Regions from separate parts of the Pseudomonas sp. GW822-FHT04C11 genome, predicted to be linked through region 3. Evidence: predicted binding sites of a transcription regulator. Region 3 holds the regulator's gene; each other region holds the start of a gene.
The links. The regulator sigma-54, encoded in region 3, starts transcription at its own class of promoters, with help from an activator protein. The targets are predictions, from matches to a motif close to ANTGGCATNNANNTTGCTNT.
Positions count from the first base shown of each region.

Region 1: the regulator sigma-54 is predicted to act here: its motif matches at 4,286-4,305, upstream of glnK (P-II family nitrogen regulator).
Region 2: the regulator sigma-54 is predicted to act here: its motif matches at 3,590-3,609, upstream of flgB (flagellar basal body rod protein FlgB).

Region 1 covers NZ_JBXAMS010000003.1:53,464-60,660, reverse strand. The annotation lists gene xerC (tyrosine recombinase XerC) at 1-426, shown strand, start outside; gene AC1RJ3_RS05790 (HAD family hydrolase) at 423-1,127, shown strand; gene sutA (dormancy-specific transcriptional regulator SutA) at 1,306-1,632, opposite strand; gene AC1RJ3_RS05780 (secondary thiamine-phosphate synthase enzyme YjbQ) at 1,735-2,160, opposite strand; gene AC1RJ3_RS05775 (ammonium transporter) at 2,374-3,711, opposite strand; gene glnK (P-II family nitrogen regulator) at 3,745-4,083, opposite strand; gene AC1RJ3_RS05765 (accessory factor UbiK family protein) at 4,498-4,758, shown strand; partial or broken gene AC1RJ3_RS05760 (BRO-N domain-containing protein) at 5,141-5,666, shown strand; gene AC1RJ3_RS05755 (YifB family Mg chelatase-like AAA ATPase) at 5,904-7,197, shown strand, end outside.
Region 2 covers NZ_JBXAMS010000005.1:17,097-24,293, reverse strand. The annotation lists gene AC1RJ3_RS09850 (flagella synthesis protein FlgN) at 1-227, opposite strand, end outside; gene flgM (flagellar biosynthesis anti-sigma factor FlgM) at 276-602, opposite strand; gene flgA (flagellar basal body P-ring formation chaperone FlgA) at 754-1,515, opposite strand; gene AC1RJ3_RS09835 (chemotaxis protein CheV) at 1,597-2,529, shown strand; gene cheR (protein-glutamate O-methyltransferase CheR) at 2,575-3,402, shown strand; gene flgB (flagellar basal body rod protein FlgB) at 3,651-4,058, shown strand; gene flgC (flagellar basal body rod protein FlgC) at 4,062-4,505, shown strand; gene flgD (flagellar hook assembly protein FlgD) at 4,521-5,249, shown strand; gene flgE (flagellar hook protein FlgE) at 5,281-6,612, shown strand; gene AC1RJ3_RS09805 (ribonucleoside-diphosphate reductase subunit alpha) at 6,792-7,197, opposite strand, start outside.
Region 3 covers NZ_JBXAMS010000016.1:14,869-22,065, reverse strand. The annotation lists gene lptC (LPS export ABC transporter periplasmic protein LptC) at 1-137, shown strand, start outside; gene lptA (lipopolysaccharide transport periplasmic protein LptA) at 124-669, shown strand; gene lptB (LPS export ABC transporter ATP-binding protein) at 669-1,394, shown strand; gene AC1RJ3_RS22835 (RNA polymerase factor sigma-54) at 1,576-3,069, shown strand; gene hpf (ribosome hibernation-promoting factor, HPF/YfiA family) at 3,179-3,487, shown strand; gene ptsN (PTS IIA-like nitrogen regulatory protein PtsN) at 3,500-3,964, shown strand; gene rapZ (RNase adapter RapZ) at 3,967-4,824, shown strand; gene AC1RJ3_RS22815 (HPr family phosphocarrier protein) at 4,840-5,112, shown strand; gene pmbA (metalloprotease PmbA) at 5,331-6,677, opposite strand; gene yjgA (ribosome biogenesis factor YjgA) at 6,786-7,197, shown strand, end outside.

The DNA of each region.
Region 1 (7,197 bases), on a different contig from region 3:
GACCTGGCGGACGGCCTGGTGCAAGTACTCGGCAAGGGCAGCAAGACCCGAGTGCTGCCCGTCGGCAAGAAGGCCCGCGAAGCCCTGGAACTGTGGTTGCCGCTGCGCGCCATGGCGAACCCGGTGGACGATGCGGTATTCGTCAGCCAGAAAGGCCGGCGCCTCGGCTCACGGGCGGTTCAGGCGCGGGTCAAAGCCGTCGGTGAGCGCGAACTGGGGCAAAACCTGCACCCGCACATGTTGCGACACTCCTTCGCCAGCCACTTGCTGGAGTCCTCGCAAGACTTGCGTGCGGTACAGGAATTACTCGGCCACGCGGACATCAAAACCACGCAGATCTACACCCACCTGGACTTCCAGCACCTGGCCTCGGTCTACGACAGCGCCCATCCACGGGCCAAACGCATCAAAGGCGATGAGCAATGACAATCCAACTGATCACCTTCGACCTCGACGACACCCTGTGGGACACCGCCCCGGTGATCGACAGCGCTGAAGCAGTGCTGCGCCAGTGGTTGGCCGAGCACACACCGAACCTCGGTGCCTTGCCGGTCGATCATTTGTGGGCGATTCGTGAGCGGGTATTGAGCCACGAACCAAGCCTCAAGCACCGCATCAGCGCCCTGCGCCGCCGGGTGCTGTTTCACGCACTGGAAGAAGCCGGTTACGCCCATGAACAAGCCTGCGAGCTGGCCGATCAGGGCTTTGAAGTGTTTTTGCACGCACGACATCAGCTGGAAATCTTCCCCGAGGTGCAACCGACACTGGAGATTCTGGCCAATCACTACGCCTTGGGCGTGGTCACCAACGGCAATGCGGATGTGCGCCGCCTAGGGCTGGCGGATTACTTCAAGTTCATCTTGTGCGCAGAGGATATCGGCATCGCCAAACCCGATGCCCGGCTGTTCCACGAAGCCTTGAAACGCGGCGATGTAACAGCTGAGGCCGCCGTGCATATCGGCGATCATCCCGGCGATGACATTGCCGGCGCTCAGCAGGCAGGGTTGCGGGCGATCTGGTTCAACCCGACCGGTAAAGCCTGGGAAGCCGACAAGGTGCCCGATGCCGAGATTCGCAGCTTGACCGAGTTGCCAGCGTTGTTGGCGCGGTGGAACTCGATTTCGTAGCGTCCTCAAGATAGTCATCGCGGGCAAGCCTTGCTCCTACGGGATTGTCGTCACCTGCTCGAACGACGCCAGTCTGTAGGAGCAAGGCTTGCCCGCGATGCTTTTCGGTCTCTATTGTTTCACCCATGAAAAAGCCCGCAGCGACGGCGGGCTTTTTCAGCAAGCACGTAGCAGGCGCTTAGATAGGCCGGCTGCCGTACTTGTTATCAGGCTTCTTTGGCGGGTCCGCCACCACGTTGGCCTCGACTTCCTGAACCTTGCCACCTTTGGCAAGGAACTCTTCCATCGCGCGCGCCAGAGCATCACGCTCTTTGTTCTTGGCCTCGACACTCGGCAGCTCGTCTACCGACACCGCAGCCTTGGCCTTGCCTTTGGCGGTCGGGACCGGCGTGTCATCACCGCCATCGTCGTCAGCAACGTCTTCCGCCGCTGCTTCCAGGCCTTCTTCGGTCTCGTCTTCGTCGCCTACTTCGAGGTCGTCGTTTTCCAGATCATCGTCGCTCATGTTCTACCTCATGACTTGCGAAAAGCAGATTAGTTATAGCCCAGCTTTGTCGTCTGTCGACGACCGCCGGAAAAAAATCAACATCCACTGGTAACCAGCGGTTTATGCCTCTTCACCGTGCACGGTGGCGAGGACTTTGCGAGCACCGCCATGATCGCGGTGCTCACCCAGATAAACACCTTGCCAGCTACCTAACGCCAATCGGCCCGCCCTTATCGGCAGACTCAACTGACAGCCTAGCAAACTGGCCTTGAAGTGCGCCGGGAGGTCGTCCAGGCCTTCGTCGTTATGCTCATAGCCAGCTGTTCCTTGTGGGACCAGCCGATTGAAAAACCGTTCGAAGTCGCGACGTACCGCCGGATCGGCGTTCTCGTTGATGGTCAACGACGCCGAGGTGTGCTGCAGCCACAAATGCAACAGACCGACCCGACATGCCTGGAGTTCAGGCAGGCCGGCGAGTAACTCGTCCGTTACCAGATGAAAGCCCCGGGGCCGTGCCCGCAGGGTTATCAGAGTCTGTTGCCACATACAGTTCTCCGCACGTTCGGGGCGCATTCTAGCGCGCTCTGGGAAAAAACAAAGGCCCTAATATTCCTTCAATCATGTAAGCCATTGGCCGCGGAAAAACACTCGTCACAAACACCACTAAACGTGTGCGAAAAAACCTTTCAGCCGTACTTTCAGAGAAAAAATCCAGACAAAAAAATGCCCGGCAAGCCGGGCAAATTTTTATGCGCTTGCTTACATGTTGTAGCCGCGCTCGTTGTGAAGCGCCAGATCGATGCCCACCGACTCTTCTTCCTCGGTAATGCGCAGCCCCATGACGGCGTCGAGCACCTTGAGGATGATGAACGTGGCGATCGCGGTGTAGATCACCGTGAAACCCACGCCTTTGCACTGAATCCAGACTTGTGCCGCGATGTCGGTCACGGTGCCGAAGCCACCCAGTGACGGAGCTGCGAATACACCCGTGAGGATCGCGCCGAGAATACCGCCGATGCCGTGCACGCCGAAGGCGTCGAGGGAGTCGTCGTAACCCAGTTTGCGTTTCAGGGTCGTGGCGCAGAAGAAGCACACCACGCCCGCTGCCAGACCGATGATCATCGAGCCCATCGGGCCAACGGTACCCGCAGCCGGAGTGATCGCAACCAGACCGGCAACCACGCCCGAAGCGATACCCAGCGCGCTAGGTTTGCCGTGGGTCAGCCACTCGGCGAACATCCAGCCCAGGGCCGCTGCGGCGGTAGCAATCTGAGTTACCAGCATGGCCATACCGGCAGTGCCGTTGGCCGCTGCGGCGGAACCTGCGTTGAAACCGAACCAGCCCACCCACAACATCGCGGCGCCCATCAGGGTGTAACCGAGGTTGTGCGGAGCCATCGGAGTGGTCGGGAAGCCTTTGCGCTTACCCAGTACCAGGCACGCCACCAGACCTGCGACACCGGCGTTGATGTGGACCACGGTGCCGCCCGCGAAGTCGAGCACGCCCCAGTCGCCCAACAGCGAACCCGGACCACTCCAGACCATGTGCGCAATCGGCGCGTAAACCACGGTGAACCAGATGCCCATGAACACCAGCATCGCGGAGAACTTCATCCGCTCGGCGAATGCACCGACGATCAGCGCCGGGGTGATGATGGCGAAGGTCATCTGATAGGTGACAAACACCGCCTCGGGGAACAGCGCTGTAGGACCAGTAATACTGGCGGGCGTGATGCCGGCAAGGAAAGCCTTGGCGAAGCTGCCGACAAAGGAATTGAGGTTGACGACGTTGGCTTCCATACCCGTGGTGTCAAACGCCATGCTGTAGCCATAGAGGAACCACAGGATGGTGACCAGGCCGGTAATGGCGAAGCACTGCATCATCAATGAGAGAACGTTTTTGGAACGAACCATGCCGCCGTAGAACAGCGCGAGGCCTGGAATGGTCATGAACAGCACGAGGGCAGTAGAGGTCAACATCCAGGCAGTATCGCCGGAATTGAGGACTGGAGGAGCCACCGGATCTGCCGCCATGGCCAGGCCGGGCATTACGATGGACAACAGGGCTCCTAGCCCTGCGAATTTACGCAGAGTCATTTTGTTTTCTCCTGGGGCGTTGGGTTTGGCGGCTTAGATTGCGTCGGTATCGGTTTCGCCGGTACGGATGCGAATAGCCTGTTCCAGATTGACCACGAAAATCTTGCCGTCACCAATCTTGCCGGTGTTGGCCGCCTTGGTTATCGCCTCGATAACCCGGTCCAGATCCTTGTCGTCAATGGCGACATCGATCTTCACCTTGGGCAGGAAATCGACCACGTATTCCGCCCCGCGATACAGCTCGGTATGCCCCTTCTGCCGACCGAAGCCTTTGACCTCAGTGACGGTAATGCCCTGCACGCCGATCTCGGACAACGACTCGCGTACATCGTCCAGTTTGAACGGCTTGATGATGGCAGTGACTAGCTTCATGAAAACTCTCTCCCGAATTGGTGGACTTGCCCCAGGAAAACAAACCCGACTCAAGTCTAAGCGCAGTGCCTGGCTTTGTAACGCATCGTCGGCCCTACTCGCCCGACCGACGCCAGTTAACCGTTCCTGACGAAACTCCCCGCTCCGCCTGTCGCACTGCATTCGTCACAGCGACTGCATCAGTGCATGGGTCACAAGGGACTAAGCAGAAAGCTTGCCATCTCGTGAAAACCTACTGATTTCAATCCCTTGGCCGCTGCCACAGGCACCAATGCCCCATCACCGCCGGCGATACGCACAACAACAGTGCGCGAACGCCCGGCAACATGCGCGAAAAGCGTGCATTCGTGCCCGCGCCAATGACTATAGACACTGCGTGATACACTGCCGGCCATTGTTTCCAGGACGTTTCTCATGCTCGCACCCAAAGACTTCCTCGATGCCCTGAGCGGCACCGCCTCCCGCCTGTTCAGCGGCGAAACCCCGCTGCCAAAAAGCGAAATCGAAAGCCAGTTCAAAGCCCTGCTGCAAAGCGGCTTCAGCAAGCTTGATCTAGTGAGCCGGGAAGAATTCGACAGTCAGATGGTCGTCCTGGCACGCACCCGGGCACGCCTTGAGAGCCTTGAGGCAAAAGTCGCCGAGCTGGAAGCCAAGCTGAATCCACCGACTGAATGACCCCACAAATCCCCTGTGGGAGCGTGGCTTGCCCGCGATAAGGTCGGAACGACCTTCCAGCAATTAGGATTCAGCTCTACTTCCAGGCTGAGTCCTACAAAAACACCACCGCTTTCCGATTGCGCCGCACAGCCCCGGTTTCTAAGCTCACTTCAGCTGAATGTTCAGCACTGGGTTTGGCGACCCGGAAAGCTTAAGGTGCACGACGACCATCCAATGGTGGACTCTTCCTGTCCGTCGACTCGAGTCATGGCGGCTGTGCGTGGGAGATCTTCGGGTCTGCCGGGTTCCTTTTGCTCCGGTTCGCCAACCCGCGTACAGCTGCCACCTAATCGTTTGGCGACGATTACTGGCAGCCCCTTAAGCAAAAGGAGCTGTATCGATGAATAGCAATGACGCTTACCTGATCCCACACGTCTTCACCCGCCACAAACTCCACCTCCACGCCCTGCTGCTGGAAAACCAGCCTTGGTTCAGTGCCCGCGACCTCGGTCGATTGCTTCGGCTGTTCCTCGACGAACGCGCTACGCAAACTCGACCCTGATCAACACCAAACCGTGACAATGCACATCCACGGCGGCATCGAACATACGCTGCTGATCAGCGAATCCGGCGTCTACGCGCTGCTGGTTTATCACTACTGCCCCGAATACCGGGGCCTGCGCGAATGGCTGACCCACGACGTGGTCCCTGCCCTTAGAGACGCCCAGCAATCCACCACAGTCGAACGCCCGATACTGAGCCTGCTGAACTGGCCGGAAATGTCGCTGAGCTTGCTGCACTGGAACAACCAGCCGTGGATCCGGTTGCAGGATGTTCCACACCTGTTGCCGGAGGGGGAGCGACCACGAAGTATGGTCAATGGCCCGTGGTGGAAACGCGCTTCACGGGTGCTTCAGTCGCTTTAATGACCTTCACGGCGCGGCGTGTGACCCGTAGCAGCTGCCGAAGGCTGCGGATCGCATTACGGCTTAACTGACAGGCATTAGTCTAAATAGTGGTTCTTATCACCCCCGAAATATTTAAACCGACACCTGCAACATCCTGCGAAGGTTTCGCTCCTCAGCCGCCGCGCTAAACCACTACGCCGCAACTACCCTTCAAAAAACCGCAGGAAGCGGTTCTCGCAAGCTCAAGGAATGATCATGTCTCTGGCCATCGTCCACAGCCGCGCCCAGATCGGTGTGGAAGCGCCCGCCGTTACCGTAGAAGTCCATTTGGCCAACGGCCTGCCATCGCTGACGATGGTGGGGTTGCCGGAAGCAGCGGTGAAGGAAAGCAAGGATCGGGTGCGCAGTGCGATCATCAATTCCGGGCTGCAATTTCCGGCACGACGTATCACCTTGAATCTCGCCCCGGCCGATTTACCGAAGGACGGCGGGCGCTTCGATCTGGCGATCGCCTTGGGGATTCTGGCTGCCAGTGTGCAGGTGCCGACTTTGACGCTGGATGACGTCGAGTGTCTGGGTGAGTTGGCGCTGTCAGGCGAAGTGCGGGCGGTCCGTGGTGTGTTGCCGGCGGCACTGGCGGCGCGCAAGGCTGGACGATCGCTGATGGTGCCGCGGGCAAATGCCGAGGAAGCGTGCCTGGCGTCAGGACTGAAGGTCATTGCGGTGGATCATCTGCTGGAGGCGGTCGCGCACTTCAATGGCCACACTCCCGTAGAACCGTTTGTGTCCAATGGCTTGCTCTACGCCAGCAAACCCTACCCCGATTTAAATGAGGTACAGGGCCAGATTGCGGCCAAGCGTGCCTTGTTGATCGCTGCTGCGGGAGCTCATAACCTGCTGTTCAGCGGACCACCGGGGACGGGGAAAACCCTGCTGGCGAGTCGTTTGCCCGGGCTGCTACCGCCACTGGCCGAGAGTGAAGCGCTGGAAGTCGCGGCGATTCAATCGGTCACCAGTTGTATGCCGTTGAGCCATTGGCCACAAAGACCGTTCCGCCAACCACACCATTCGGCGTCCGGCCCGGCGCTGGTGGGCGGTGGCTCGAAACCGCAGCCCGGTGAAATCACTCTCGCCCACCACGGTGTCCTGTTCCTCGATGAGCTGCCGGAGTTTGATCGCAAGGTGCTGGAGGTGCTGAGAGAGCCGCTGGAGTCGGGCTGCATCGTGATTTCCCGAGCCCGTGACCGCGTGCGTTTTCCCGCGCGCTTTCAACTGGTGGCCGCTATGAATCCGTGCCCCTGTGGATATCTTGGCGAGCCAAGCGGCCGCTGTTGCTGCTCACCGGACCAGATCCAGCGTTATCGCAACAAACTGTCGGGGCCGCTGTTGGACCGAATTGATCTGCATCTGACGGTTGCCCGCGAAGTCACGGCGTTGAATCCCGCGTTAAAACCTGGCGATGACACCGTAACCGCCGCCGCCCGGGTCGCGGACGCAAGGGAGCGGCAACACAAACGCCAGGGCTGCGCCAATGCCTTCCTCGATTTGC
Region 2 (7,197 bases), on a different contig from region 3:
AGGCCTGCGCGGTTGGCAGGCAGATTCAGGCTCGCGAGAAGTTCGCTGCGTTTGCGGCCATGCTGTTCCAGCAGAATGATCAACCCCTGTTTCTGCGCCAGAATCTCTTCGAGCAGCGGCATGTCACGGCCGTGCAGGGCGAGGGATTCGGTCTTCAGCAGCTCCAGCAATTGTTGCGCTGGAGCGAGGTCATCGGTGATCAGTTGCAGTAAATGAGTGTCGTGCATGGCTGGCCTTGGGTTTTAAGCGTCCAAAAGCCTGGCGCAGGCCTTTGGCTAGCGCTGGGCTTCGAAATTAAGCAGTTTGCTGGCTACACGGTTGCTGTCGACCTTATAGCTGCCATCGGCAATCGCTGCTTTCAACTCGGCCACGCGGGCGTTGTCGACGGCAGGCTGATCGTGCAGCTTGTCAGTGATCTTCTGCAACTGTTGAGCCTCATTGCTGAGGTGTACCGATTCCCCGCTTTGGGTGGCACCGACCTGTTCGGTCGAGGTGCTCAGCGGCGCGGATTTGCCGGCATCGCCGGTGTCCTTGCTGACGCTGGTCCGCGTGCTGCTTGCGAGCGTGGGAGAGCTGTTTAAACGGCTGAAATCGATGACCATGATAAAAAAACCTCTGGGAATTTGGACGCTTGCCATGTTTTCGGCCATGCCCGGGAAAACTTTAGGCTCAATAGTCGATGAGCCCGGGCGCGTCGGTATTTGCCCTGCGTGAGGCACAGTTTAGGGAACAGGACGGTTGTGCGCCAGTTATCTACATGGAGACTTCCACCTGCCCCGGGGCCATGACTTGCGCCTTGATGACCCGTTGGGAGTTGAGGTTTTTGACTCTGATCTGTTCGTTAAGGCCGCCATTGGACAGCGCTTCACCCGGCATCCGCACGCTGAGCGTGCCGCTGCGGGCGGTGATGACCACCTGATCACCCTTGCGCACGACTTCTGCCTGCTCCAGATGAACAAGCGTAATCACTTGATCGCTGACCATTGGTCGGACAAGTTTTTGTCCGATGGCTTGATCGACGTTTGTCAGATATCCCTGATTGATCAGGCTGATATCGCGCTCACGCAACATGACATCCGAAGGGTCGATGATTCCGGCTCGTTTGAGGGGGCGGGTGGTCGTGACGACCTCGCGAAACAGGCGGACTTGAGCGGGTACGAAGACTGTCCAGGGGGAGACGCCATCGCAACGGACTTTCACCGTAACCCGGCCCAGAGGTATCGCGGGGCTCTCCAATGTCGCTGTCAATTCCCTGTCGCACGCCGGCATGTGCATGCGCGGGTCGAGCTTGTTGACTTCGATTTCGTAGCGCCCTGCGGTTTGGCTGGTGGCCAGATAGTCTTCTACGGTGAATTCAAGAAAGCCCTGAGTGACGCCGATAAGTAGATCAGGCAAGGTAACCGGGTCAGCAAAGGCAGGGCTGCCAACGTTCAACAGGCATACGGCTGACAGGGCGCCGAGGAATTTACGGCACATTGATGTCAGGCGTCGGGAAAATGTCGTTTTTGTGTTCATGGCAGTTAAAAAGCAAGCGCCGTGCCGTTTAGTGATGAATGTGCGTCGCAACACACTTAGCGTTGGTGTAGGAGTCTGGGCATGGCTGGTGTAATGGATTCGGTTAACCAGCGCACGCAACTGGTAGGGCAGAATCGCCTGGAGCTGTTGTTGTTCCGTCTCGACGGCCAGCAGCTTTACGGGATCAACGTGTTCAAGGTTCGGGAGGTGCTGCAATGCCCCAAACTGACCCTGATGCCCAAGTCCAGTCCTGTCGTGTGCGGTGTGGCGAATATTCGTGGGGCAACCATTCCGATTCTGGATCTGGCAATGGCGACCGGCTCAGGCGGGTTGCAGGATCAAAGCAATCCCTTCGTGATCATCACGGAGTACAACACCAAGACTCAGGGTTTTTTGGTGAGGTCGGTCGAGCGGATCGTCAACATGAACTGGGAAGAAATCCATCCGCCGCCCAAGGGCACGGGTCGCGATCATTACCTGACCGCAGTGACTCGAGTCGACAATCAGTTGGTCGAAATCATCGACGTGGAAAAGGTCCTGGCGGAAGTTGCGCCGACGTCGGATGTGATTTCGGTGGGCGTGATCGATGCCGAGACCCAGCACAAGGCGATTTCGTTGCGAGTGCTCACGGTCGATGACTCGTCGGTGGCGCGCAAGCAGGTCTCGCGTTGCCTGCAGACGGTGGGGGTTGAAGTCGTTGCGTTGAACGACGGCCGGCAAGCGCTGGATTACCTGCGCAAACTGGTCGATGAGGGCAAGAAGCCGGAAGAAGAGTTTCTGATGATGATTTCCGACATCGAAATGCCCGAAATGGACGGCTACACCCTTACGAGCGAGATCCGCAGCGACCCTCGCATGCAAAAGCTCCATATCATCCTGCATACTTCGTTGTCAGGTGTATTCAATCAGGCGATGGTGAAGAAAGTCGGTGCCGATGACTTCCTTGCCAAATTCCGTCCTGATGACCTGGCATCCCGGGTAGTCGACCGGATCAAAGCAGCAGATATCAGCTAGTGGCCTTCGCTCCTGGCGGTCAATACGATTTAAGAGGCGGCATCATTGTCTACGGGTAATTTGGATTTCGAACAGTTCCGGGTCTTCCTGGAAAAAGCCTGTGGCATTTTGCTCGGTGAGAACAAGCAGTATCTGGTGTCGAGCCGTCTCAACAAACTGATGGAACAGCAAGGCATCAAGTCCTTGGGTGAGTTGGTGCAGCGGATGCAGACCCAACCGCGCAGTGGTTTGCGCGAGATGGTGGTGGACGCGATGACGACGAACGAAACCCTCTGGTTTCGTGACACCTATCCGTTTGAAGTCTTGAAGAACAAAGTGCTGCCTGAGTCCATCAAGGCCAGTCCCGGGCAGCGCCTGCGGATCTGGTCGGCGGCGTGCTCGTCCGGGCAGGAACCGTATTCGCTGTCGATGTCGATCGACGAGTTCGAGCGGGTCAATATGGGGCAGTTGAAGATGGGGGTGCAGATCGTTGCCACCGACCTGTCCGGGACCATGTTGACCAACTGCAAGACCGGTGAGTACGACAGCCTGGCGATTGGTCGAGGTCTTTCACCGGAGCGTCTGCAACGCTACTTCGATCCGAAAGGGCCGGGACGTTGGGCGATCAAGGCACCGATCAAGAGTCGGGTGGAGTTCCGCTCGTTCAACCTGCTGGACAGCTACGCCAGTCTCGGCAAGTTCGACATCGTGTTCTGCCGCAACGTATTGATCTACTTCTCTGCCGAAGTGAAGAAAGACATTCTGCTGCGGATTCACAGCACGCTGAAGCCGGGCGGTTATCTGTTCCTGGGGGCTTCCGAAGCGTTGAACGGTTTGCCGGATCATTATCAGATGGTTCAGTGCAGCCCGGGGATCATCTATCAGGCGAAGTGATCGGCCAGTCGTCGGTACTGAAAAAAAAACGGGAGTCCTCAGGGGCTCCCGTTTTTTTTGTTTTCTTTGTAGGAGCTTTGGGGGGACAGGCGGCAGAAAAGCGGCAGGCGCCGGAAATCCGTTGCCGCTTTTCTGGCATTGCCGCTTTGCCGCCGCTCGCAAAGCCCCGGTTTATGGGGTTTTAGAAGCTGGCACGGGGCTTGCTATAACCCTGTTACGAAAAATCAGGTCACCCAAAGGTTTCCGACATGAGCATCAGCTTCGATAAAGCGCTCGGTATCCACGAACAAGCCCTGGGCTTCCGCGCTCAGCGTGCCGAAGTCCTGGCCAACAACATTGCCAACGCCGATACCCCGAACTACAAGGCTCGGGATCTGGACTTCTCGTCGGTGCTGGCTGCCCAGAACGACAAGAACAAGAACGGCACCTTTGCTTTGAACATGACCAATAGCCGTCATATCGAAGCCCAGGGTATGAGCAGTGGTGAGGAGTCGTTGCTGTATCGCACGCCGATGCAACCGTCGATTGACCAAAACACCGTGGACGCCCAACTGGAACAGTCGAACTACGCGCAAAACGCGGTCAACTTCCAGGCCAGCTTCACGCTGCTCAACAGCAAATTCAAAGGGCTGGTATCAGCCCTGCGCGGGGAGTAATCCATGTCTCTGTCCAGTGTATTCAACATTGCCGGTAGCGGCATGAGTGCTCAAACCACTCGCTTGAACACCGTCGCCAGTAACATCGCCAACGCCGAGACCGTCTCTTCGAGCATCGATCAGACCTACCGTGCCCGTCACCCGGTGTTTGCCACCATGTTCCAGGGCGGTCAGTCCGGTGGCAGCAATTCGCTGTTCCAGAATCAGGATGCCGCAGGCCAGGGCGTGCAGGTACTCGGCGTAGTCGAAGATCAAAGCAACCTCGAAGCACGCTACGAGCCGAACCATCCGGCGGCTGACGCCAAGGGTTACGTGTATTACCCCAACGTCAACGTGGTGGAGGAAATGGCCGACATGATTTCTGCCAGTCGTTCGTTCCAGACCAACGCGGAAATGATGAACACCGCCAAAACCATGATGCAGAAGGTCCTGACCCTCGGTCAGTGATAAGGGGCGATTTTTATGAGCGTTACCGATTCCACCGGCGGCCTGAGCATGACCGACCTGCTGGCGAACTCCTCGGTCAAGGGCACCGGTACGGCCGCGAATGGCCTTTCCGCAGCAACCAGTAGCGCGACCGGTGGCAAGGCGCTGGGCAAGGACGCGTTCCTGCAGTTGCTGGTGACCCAGTTGAAGAACCAGAACCCGCTTTCGCCGCAGGACAACGGCGCATTCGTGGCTCAACTGGCGCAGTTCAGTAGCCTTGAAGGGATCACTTCCCTCAATACGACTGTGAGTTCTCTCGCCAGTAATTTCAGCTCTTCCCAGGCCTTGCAGGCTTCTTCTCTGGTGGGTCGTTCGGTGATTGCGCAAACCAGCACCGCTCAGATCAGCGACCCGAGCAAGGGCCTGACCGGTACGGTGAACCTGACATCGTCCATCACCGATGGCACGGTGACTATCAGCGATGCCAGCGGAAAGGTTGTGAGAACCCTTAACCTGGGCACTCAGCCTGCAGGCAGCGCCAGCTTCACTTGGGACGGCAACGACAATAGCGGCGCCGCAGTCGCTGCGGGCACTTATACCGTCAAGGCCAATGCGCCGATCAACGGCACGGCGACCGATCTGGCCACCTACCTGCCAGCAACGGTCAACAGCGTGACGCTGAGCCAAACCGGCGGCGAGTTGATGCTCAATCTTGCAGGTCTGGGCCCTATCGCCCTGTCCAAAGTTCAAACCATTGGTCTATAGAGCCGGCTAACGCGGCATAAAGGAGTGGAATATGTCTTTCAATATCGGCCTTAGCGGTCTCTATGCAGCCAACAAACAACTGGACGTGACCGGCAACAACATCGCCAACGTTGCGACCGCCGGTTTCAAGTCTTCGCGCGCCGAGTTCGCCGATGTCTACTCGGCAACCAAGCTGGGCAACGGCTCTAAAGTTGTCGGTAGCGGTGTAAACCTGGCCAACGTATCCCAGCAGTTCACCCAGGGTGATATCAACAACACCGGCAACGTGCTGGACATGGGCATCAATGGCTCGGGTTTCTTCACCCTGAGCAATAACGGCTCGACGACCTACACCCGTGCCGGTACGTTCAAGGTCGACAAGGATGGCTTCATCACCAATACCAATCAAACTGCCCGTTTGCAGGGTTACGGTGTGGACGCCAATGGCAAGGTCATCAACGGCGTGTTGACTGACCTTAAGATCGACACTTCGAATCTGGCGCCAAAACCGACGTCGACCGTGTCCTCGACGATCAACCTGGATTCGACTGCTCCGGTGATTGACGACACGGTGGCCACCGGTACTCCATTCGACCCAAACACCCTCGCCACCTACACCAAATCGTTCAGTACGCCGATCTATGACAGCCAGGGCAACTCGCACGTCATGGATCAATACATGGTGAAGACCGGCGCCAACACGTGGAAGACCTACACCCTGGTAGACGGTCGCAACCCGGATGCCACCGGCAGCGACCCGAAAGTCACCGCCCCGATTGCTACGACCATCACGTTTGATACCGCTGGCAAACTGGTCTCGGTGGCAACACCACCGGCGACGCCTGCGGCCCCTAACGCAGCCAATACCGTGACGTTGGCCAACTGGGTGCCGGGTAAGGTCACCAACGGTGTGTGGGCGGCCAACGGCGCGGCACCAAGCGCTAGCAAATTGACCATTTCGATGACCAACACTACGCAGTTCAATGCCGACTCTGCCCGCTCTATCCCGGCTCAGGACGGTTATGCCACCGGCCAGATCACCAACCTGACCATTGACGGCACCGGCACCCTGTTCGCCAACTTCAGTAACAACCAGAGCAAGGCCATCGGCCAGGTTGCGCTGGCCAGCTTCACCAACGAACAAGGCCTGCAAGCCGTAGGTGGCACCAGCTGGAAAGAAACGTTCGCCTCGGGTATCCCTGGCTACGATGCTCCGGAAACCGGGTCCCTGGGTTCGATTCAGTCCAACTCCCTGGAAGAGTCCAACGTCAACCTGACCAACGAACTGGTCAACCTGATCAAGGCGCAGAGCAACTACCAGGCCAACGCCAAAACCATCTCCACCCAGAGCACCATCATGCAGACCATCATTCAGATGACCTGATGCTGGTTGGTTGATAGCGCTACACAAGGAGCCCCTCGCAAGAGGGGCTTTTTTGTGCCTGAGGCAAACCTGTAGGAGCTAGGCGCCCCCCAGCTCATACGCAAAAGAAAACCCCCGACCAGTCCAGAAGACTGATCGGGGGTTTCAGGTAAGCACCTTGTGGCGCTTACCGGCTCAGCTTATTGGCAGGCTTCGCAATCCGGCTCGTCGATGGCGCACGCCTTCGGTACTGGAGCAGGACCGGCTGGAGCTGCCAGGACCGAGTCGTCACCGTGGTTGCCGCCGCTGGAAACAGCGTTCAGCTTGCCGGTGTTGATGGTCGACTTCTCGGTGCTGGTCGCGGCCAGGGCACGGAGGTAGTAAGTGGTTTTCAGGCCACGGTACCAGGCCATGCGGTAGGTCACGTCGAGCTTCTTGCCCGATGCGCCGGCGATGTACAGGTTCAGCGACTGAGCCTGGTCGATCCACTTCTGACGACGGCTGGCCGCGTCAACGATCCACTTGGTGTCGACTTCGAAGGCAGTCGCGTAGAGTTCTTTGAGTTCTTGCGGGATGCGTTCGATCTGCTGCACGGAACCGTCGTAG
Region 3 (7,197 bases):
AATATGCGCAGACCCAGCAAGCCGTTAGAATCGACGGCGCTGGTGGTGTATCGACTGGTAACGGAATGAAAGCGTATTTGAAAGACAGCAGGATACACCTGCTATCGAACGTAAGAGGACAGTATGAGGCTCGTTAAAACTCTCCCTATTTTGCTCAGTCTGGGCGCAGCACTGGGAAGCGTGAGCGCCTGGGCTCTGCCGAACGATAGCCAGCAACCCATTCGCATTCAGGCTGACGATGCTCAGCTGGACGACAAGAATGGCGTGGCCACCTACAAAGGTGACGTGATCATTACCCAGGGCTCGATGATCATCAAAGGCAACACCGTGACCATCACCCGCACCAAGGCCGGCGACATCGATGTCGTGACCTCGGTGGGCAACCTGGCGTATTTCGAGCAGTTGCAAAAGCCGACCGACACGAAACCCGTCCAGGGCTACGGGGTGACTATCCAGTACCATGCCGCGCAAAACCGCATCGTACTGATCGACCGCGCCAAGGTGATCAACGAAGGCAACACCACCGAAGGCGAGAAAATCGTCTACGACACCGTCAAGCAGGTTGCTAACGCAGGCCGCGCTACCGGTGCCTCGGTCACTGCGCCGCGCCCACGGGTCGATATGGTGATCCAGCCGAAAAAGAAAACCGACGAGCAGAAGGCCCAGTAATGGCAACTCTGAAAGCCCAGCATCTGGCCAAGAGCTACAAGAGCCGCCAGGTCGTGCGTGACGTCAGCCTGTCGATCGACAGCGGCCAGATCGTCGGCCTGCTTGGCCCGAACGGTGCCGGCAAGACAACCTGCTTCTACATGATCGTGGGCCTGGTCCAGGCCGATCAGGGGCGCGTACTGATCGACGACCTGGACGTCAGCCACCAGCCAATGCACGGTCGTGCACGAGCGGGTATCGGCTATCTGCCACAAGAAGCGTCGATCTTCCGCAAACTCTCGGTCGCCGACAACATCATGGCCATCCTCGAGACCCGCAAGGAACTCGACAAGGCCGGTCGTCGCAAAGAGCTGGAAAGCCTGTTGCAGGAATTCCACATCAACCATATCCGCGACAACCTCGGCATGAGCCTTTCCGGTGGCGAACGTCGCCGTGTGGAAATCGCTCGCGCCCTGGCCACGGCACCGAAATTCATCCTGCTCGACGAACCTTTCGCCGGCGTGGACCCGATTTCGGTGGGCGACATCAAGCAGATCATTCATCACCTCAAGGCCAAGGGTATCGGCGTGCTGATCACGGACCACAACGTTCGTGAAACCCTGGACATCTGCGAAACCGCCTACATCGTCAACGACGGTCAATTGATCGCCGAAGGCGACGCCGAAACCATCCTGGCCAATGACCTGGTCAAGGAAGTGTATCTGGGCCATGAGTTCCGCCTGTAAGCACTGAGGTGCCTGGTCAGTCGCCGGAGCGCTTGCCCCAATAAAACTATACGTATTTATTGTTACAGCGCTCTAGGCAAACACTTCAGTTTCAGGCATATAATTTGCTTATGTTTGGCGCTCCGGCGCCCTGTAGTGGATGGCGCATGTGCGCCGGCGAATAAGGTGTTAAGCCCCTGCCATGAAACCATCGCTAGTCTTGAGAATGGGCCAGCAGCTGACGATGACACCGCAGCTGCAACAGGCCATCCGCCTGCTCCAATTGTCGACCCTGGACCTGCAACAGGAAATCCAGGAGGCACTGGAGTCCAATCCAATGCTCGAACGCCAGGAAGAAGGCGACGACTTCGATAACGCCGACCCGATGGCGGACAATATCGAGCAGAAACCCAACACCGACATCCAGGAACCCTCCTACCAGGAAACCGCGCCGACGGTAGACAACCTCGAGGAAGGCGACTGGAATGAGCGCATCCCTAACGAACTGCCGGTCGACACCGCCTGGGAAGACGTTTACCAGACCAGCGCCAGCAGCCTGCCGAGCAACGATGACGACGAATGGGACTTCACCACTCGCACTTCCGCCGGCGAAAGCCTGCAGAGTCATCTGCTCTGGCAATTGAACCTGGCGCCGATGTCCGACACCGATCGACTGATCGCGGTGACCCTGATCGATTGCATCAACAATCAGGGCTACCTGGACGAAACCCTCGAGGAAATCCTCGAAGCCTTCGATCCGGAACTGGACATCGAGCTCGACGAGATCGAAGCCGTCCTGCATCGCATCCAGCAATTCGAGCCGGCCGGTATCGGCGCACGCAACCTCAGCGAATGCCTGTTGCTGCAACTGCGCCAATTGCCAGCCAATACCCCTTGGCTGGCTGAGGCCAAGCGCCTCGTCATCGATTACATCGACCTGCTGGGCAGCCGCGACTACAGCCAACTGATGCGCCGCATGAAGCTCAAGGAAGATGAGCTACGCCAGGTCATCGAACTGGTGCAAAGCCTGAATCCGCGTCCAGGCTCGCAAATCGAGTCCAGCGAAGCCGAGTACGTCGTTCCCGACGTCATCGTGCGCAAAGACAACGAGCGCTGGCTGGTGGAGTTGAACCAGGAGTCGGTTCCGCGCCTGCGCGTCAACCCGCAATACGCCGGCTTCGTCCGTCGCGCCGACACCAGCGCCGACAATACCTTCATGCGCAATCAGTTGCAGGAAGCGCGCTGGTTCATCAAGAGCCTGCAAAGCCGCAACGAAACCCTGATGAAAGTCGCTACCCAGATCGTCGAGCACCAGCGCGGCTTCCTTGAGTACGGCGATGAGGCCATGAAGCCTTTGGTCCTGCATGACATCGCTGAAGCGGTCGGCATGCACGAGTCGACGATTTCACGGGTGACCACGCAAAAATTCATGCATACCCCACGCGGTATTTATGAACTGAAATACTTTTTCTCCAGCCATGTCAGCACCTCTGAAGGCGGCGAATGCTCGTCCACAGCGATCCGCGCAATCATCAAAAAACTGGTTGCAGCGGAAAATCAGAAAAAGCCGTTGAGTGACAGCAAGATCGCTGGTTTACTGGAGGCACAAGGCATTCAGGTGGCCCGCCGCACCGTCGCCAAGTACCGCGAGTCCCTGGGGATCGCGCCTTCGAGCGAACGCAAGCGGTTGATGTGACGGGCTACGCCATAGCGTTCCAGGGTGTGTTCGAAAGCTTTTCGGACACGCTCTAGTGGCAGGCAAGCCAGCCTGCCGCCTTATGCACTGGCAACGAAGGAGAAGCTGTATGCAAGTCAACATCAGTGGACACCAACTGGAAGTGACCGAACCCCTGCGCATCTACATCGGCGAAAAGCTCGACCGATTAGAAAGGCATTTCGACAAGATCACCAATGTGCAGGTCACGTTGACCGTCGAGAAGCTGCTGCAGAAAATCGAAGCCACGCTGCATATCCCCGGTGGAGAAGTGGTCGCCAACGCTGAGCATAACGACATGTATGCCGCGATCGACGCCCTGACCGACAAGCTGGATAAACAACTCAAAAAGCATAAGGAAAAGACCCAGAGCCTCCTCCAGGGCGCGACCGGTCGTTAACACTCCCAACCCATGATCCGACTTGAAAACATCCTGACCCCCGGCCGTTCTTTGGTGAACGTGCCGGGCGGCAGTAAAAAGAAAGCCCTCGAACAAATTGCCAACCTGATCGCCCGCGAAGTGCCGGGTCTGGCCATGCAGGATGTCTTCGAGAGTCTGGTCGCCCGTGAAAAACTCGGCTCCACCGGTTTTGGCAACGGCATCGCCATCCCCCACTGCCGCCTCAAAGGTTGCGAGTCGCCCATCAGTGCCTTGATGCACCTGGACGCTCCTATAGATTTCGACGCCATCGACGGCGCTCCGGTCGACCTGCTATTCGTTCTGCTGGTCCCGCAAGCCGCTACCGATGCGCACCTGGAACTGCTGCGCCAGATCGCCAGCATGCTCGATCGTAAAGAAGTCCGTGATCGCCTGCGCAGCGCAAAAAGTAATGAAGCCCTGTATCAGGTTGTCCTCGACGAGCAGAACGGTCACTAATCATGCGCTTGATCATCGTCAGCGGCCGTTCTGGCTCAGGTAAAAGTACCGCCCTCGATGTACTGGAGGACAACGGTTACTACTGCATCGACAACCTGCCGGCCGGCCTGTTACCGGAACTGGCCGAGCGCGCACTGATTCACACCGAACTGGCGCAACCGCTGGTTGCGGTTTCCATCGATGCGCGCAACCTGCCGAGCCACCTGTCACGCTTCCCGGAACTCCTGGAAGAAGTGCGCAGCCGGCACATTCAATGCGATGTGCTGTACCTGGACGCCGACGAAGAAACCTTGCTCAAGCGTTTCTCGGAAACCCGTCGCCGCCACCCGCTGAGCAGCGCCAACCGCTCGCTGGCCGAAGCCATCGATGACGAAACCAATCTGCTGGGACCGATTGCCGACCTGGCGGACCTCAAGGTCAACACCACCAATCTGAACCTGTATCAGTTGCGCGATACCATCAAGTTGCGCCTCTTGAACCAGCCAGAGCCGGGCACTGCGTTTCTGGTGGAATCCTTCGGCTTCAAGCGGGGCATGCCGGTGGATGCCGATCTGGTGTTCGACGTACGTTGCTTGCCGAACCCATACTGGAAGCCGGAACTGCGCGGTCAGTCCGGGCTGGACCAGCCGGTTGCCGAGTACCTGGCAGCTCAACCGGATGTCGAAGAGATGTTCCAGGACATCTCCACTTACCTGCTCAAATGGCTACCGCGCTTTGCCGCCAGCAACCGCGCTTACGTCACCATCGCCATTGGCTGCACCGGCGGGCATCATCGCTCCGTCTACCTGACCGAACGCCTGGGTCAGGTCCTGCAACAATCCCTGAAGAACGTCCAGGTTCGCCACCGCGACCTTAGCTAAAGGATTCACACCGCGATGCCTGCTCTGGAAATTGAAATCATCAACAAACTGGGTCTGCATGCCCGTGCTTCCGCCAAATTCGTTGGCGTCGCGGGTCAGTTTCCCTGCCAGATCAGAGCCGGACGCACCCCGCAATCCATGGTCGACGGCAAAAGTATCATGGCCATGATGATGCTCGCGGCTGGCAAAGGCACCAAGATCCACCTGAGCACTGAAGGTGAGCAGGAGCAGGAAGCGATGGACGCATTGGTGGCGCTGATCAACAACTACTTCGACGAAGGCGAGTAAGCTCGAGCGGGCTTATGTGGCGAGGGAGCTTGCTCCCGCTGGGTCGCGAAGCGACCCTAAAATCAGCCACCGCGAGTATTCAGATGGAACGCGATTGCCGGATTACGACCGCTTTGCGATCGAGCGGGAGCAAGCCCCCTCACCACAGGGTTTGCTTCAGGCAATAAAAAAGCGCGCCACCCATTGGGTGGCGCGCTTTTTTTGTATCGCGGTAGCGCTTAGCTGCCCGCTACCGTCATCCGCTCGATCAACACTGAACCGGTGCGAATGTTGCTGCGCAGTTCCAGGTCATTACCCACGGCAATGATCTGCTTGAACATATCGCGCATGTTGCCGGCAATAGTCACTTCCTGGACCGCGAACTGGATTTCACCGTTCTCGACCCAGAAACCCGCCGCGCCGCGAGAGTAGTCACCGGTGACCATGTTCAAACCCTGCCCCATCAACTCGGTCACCAGCAAGCCGCGCCCCATGCGTCGCAACAGCGCCGCCTGGTCTTCATCGCCGTGGGTAACGAACAGATTGTGCACGCCACCGGCGTTGGCGGTACTTGGCATGCCGAGTTTGCGTCCGGAGTACGTACCGAGCACATAAGACACCAACTCACCCTTCTCGACGAACGGTTTGGCGTACGTCGCCAGACCATCGCCATCGAATGCCGAACTGCCCAAGGCGCGCATCAGATGCGGACGCTCATCGATAGTCAGCCATTCAGGGAACAGTTTCTGGCCCAGTGCACCTTCAAGGAACGACGACTTGCGGTACAGATTGCCGCCCGAAATTGCGCCGAGGAAACTGCCGAACAAACCACCCGCCAGTTCCGCGGAAAACAGCACCGGCACTTCGCAGGTCGGTACCGGACGTGCACCCAAGCGGCTGGCTGCACGTTGCGCCGCACGTTGACCGATGCTCAGCGGATCGGCCAGCAGATTGCCCTGGCGATTAACGTCATACCAGTAATCGCGCTGCATCTGACCGTCAGCTTCGGCGATCATCACGCAACTCAGGCTGTGACGCGTCGACGCATAACCACCGATAAAGCCATGGCTATTGCCATAGACGCGGCAGCCCTGGTGAGTGCTCAAGGTGGTGCCATCGGCGTTCTTGATCCGGCTGTCGGTGGCGAATGCCGCCGCTTCACAGGCCAGCGCCCGCTCGATCGCTTGCTCAGGGGTGATGTCCCATTCATGGAACAGGTCGAAGTCCGGCAAGTCCTTGGCCATCAGCGCGGCGTCGGCCAGGCCCGAGTGTTCGTCTTCGGAGGTGTGCTTGGCGATAGCCAAGGCCGCGGCGACGGTTTCGCGAATGGCCTCGGGGCCACTGGCCGAGGTGCTGGCCGAGCCTTTGCGCTGGCCAACATACAAGGTAATGCCAAAACCCTGGTCACGGTTGAACTCAACGGTTTCAACTTCCCGCTGACGCACCGTGGTCGACAGGCCTTGCTCCAGAGACACAGCCACTTCGCAGGCGCTGGCGCCCTGGCGCCTGGCTTCGGCGATGATCTGCTCGACTTGCTCTTGCAGTGCCGGCAACGCTTGTGGGCCGACGCTTTCAACTGCACTCATGCTGTTCTCCACTCAAATTCTGCTTTCGGTTAAGGTCATCGAGCGACCGGGCCGGACAAGCGGCCCCCGACTGGTTATCATGGCGGCGTTTCTTTGCGGACTGCCACCATGGTTGATTCTTACGACGACTCCCTCGACGGGGGAGAAAAAAGCAAATCCCAGGTCAAACGCGAGCTGCATGCTCTGGTTGACCTTGGCGAGCGCCTTACAACACTCAAGCCTGACTTGCTGGCGAAACTGCCGTTGACCGACGCTTTGCGCCGGGCCCTGGCCGATGCGCCCAAGCACACCGCGAATATCGCGCGTAAACGGCACCTGCAGTTCATCGGCAAGCTGATGCGCGATCAGGACACCAGCGCCATTTTGGTGCTGCTTGACCAACTCGATGCCTCCACTCGCCAGTACAACGAACGTTTCCACGGTCTGGAACGCTGGCGCGATCGCTTGATCGCTGGCGACGATGCCGTACTGGAAAAGTTCGTCGTCGACTACCCGGACGCGGATCGCCAGCAACTGCGCT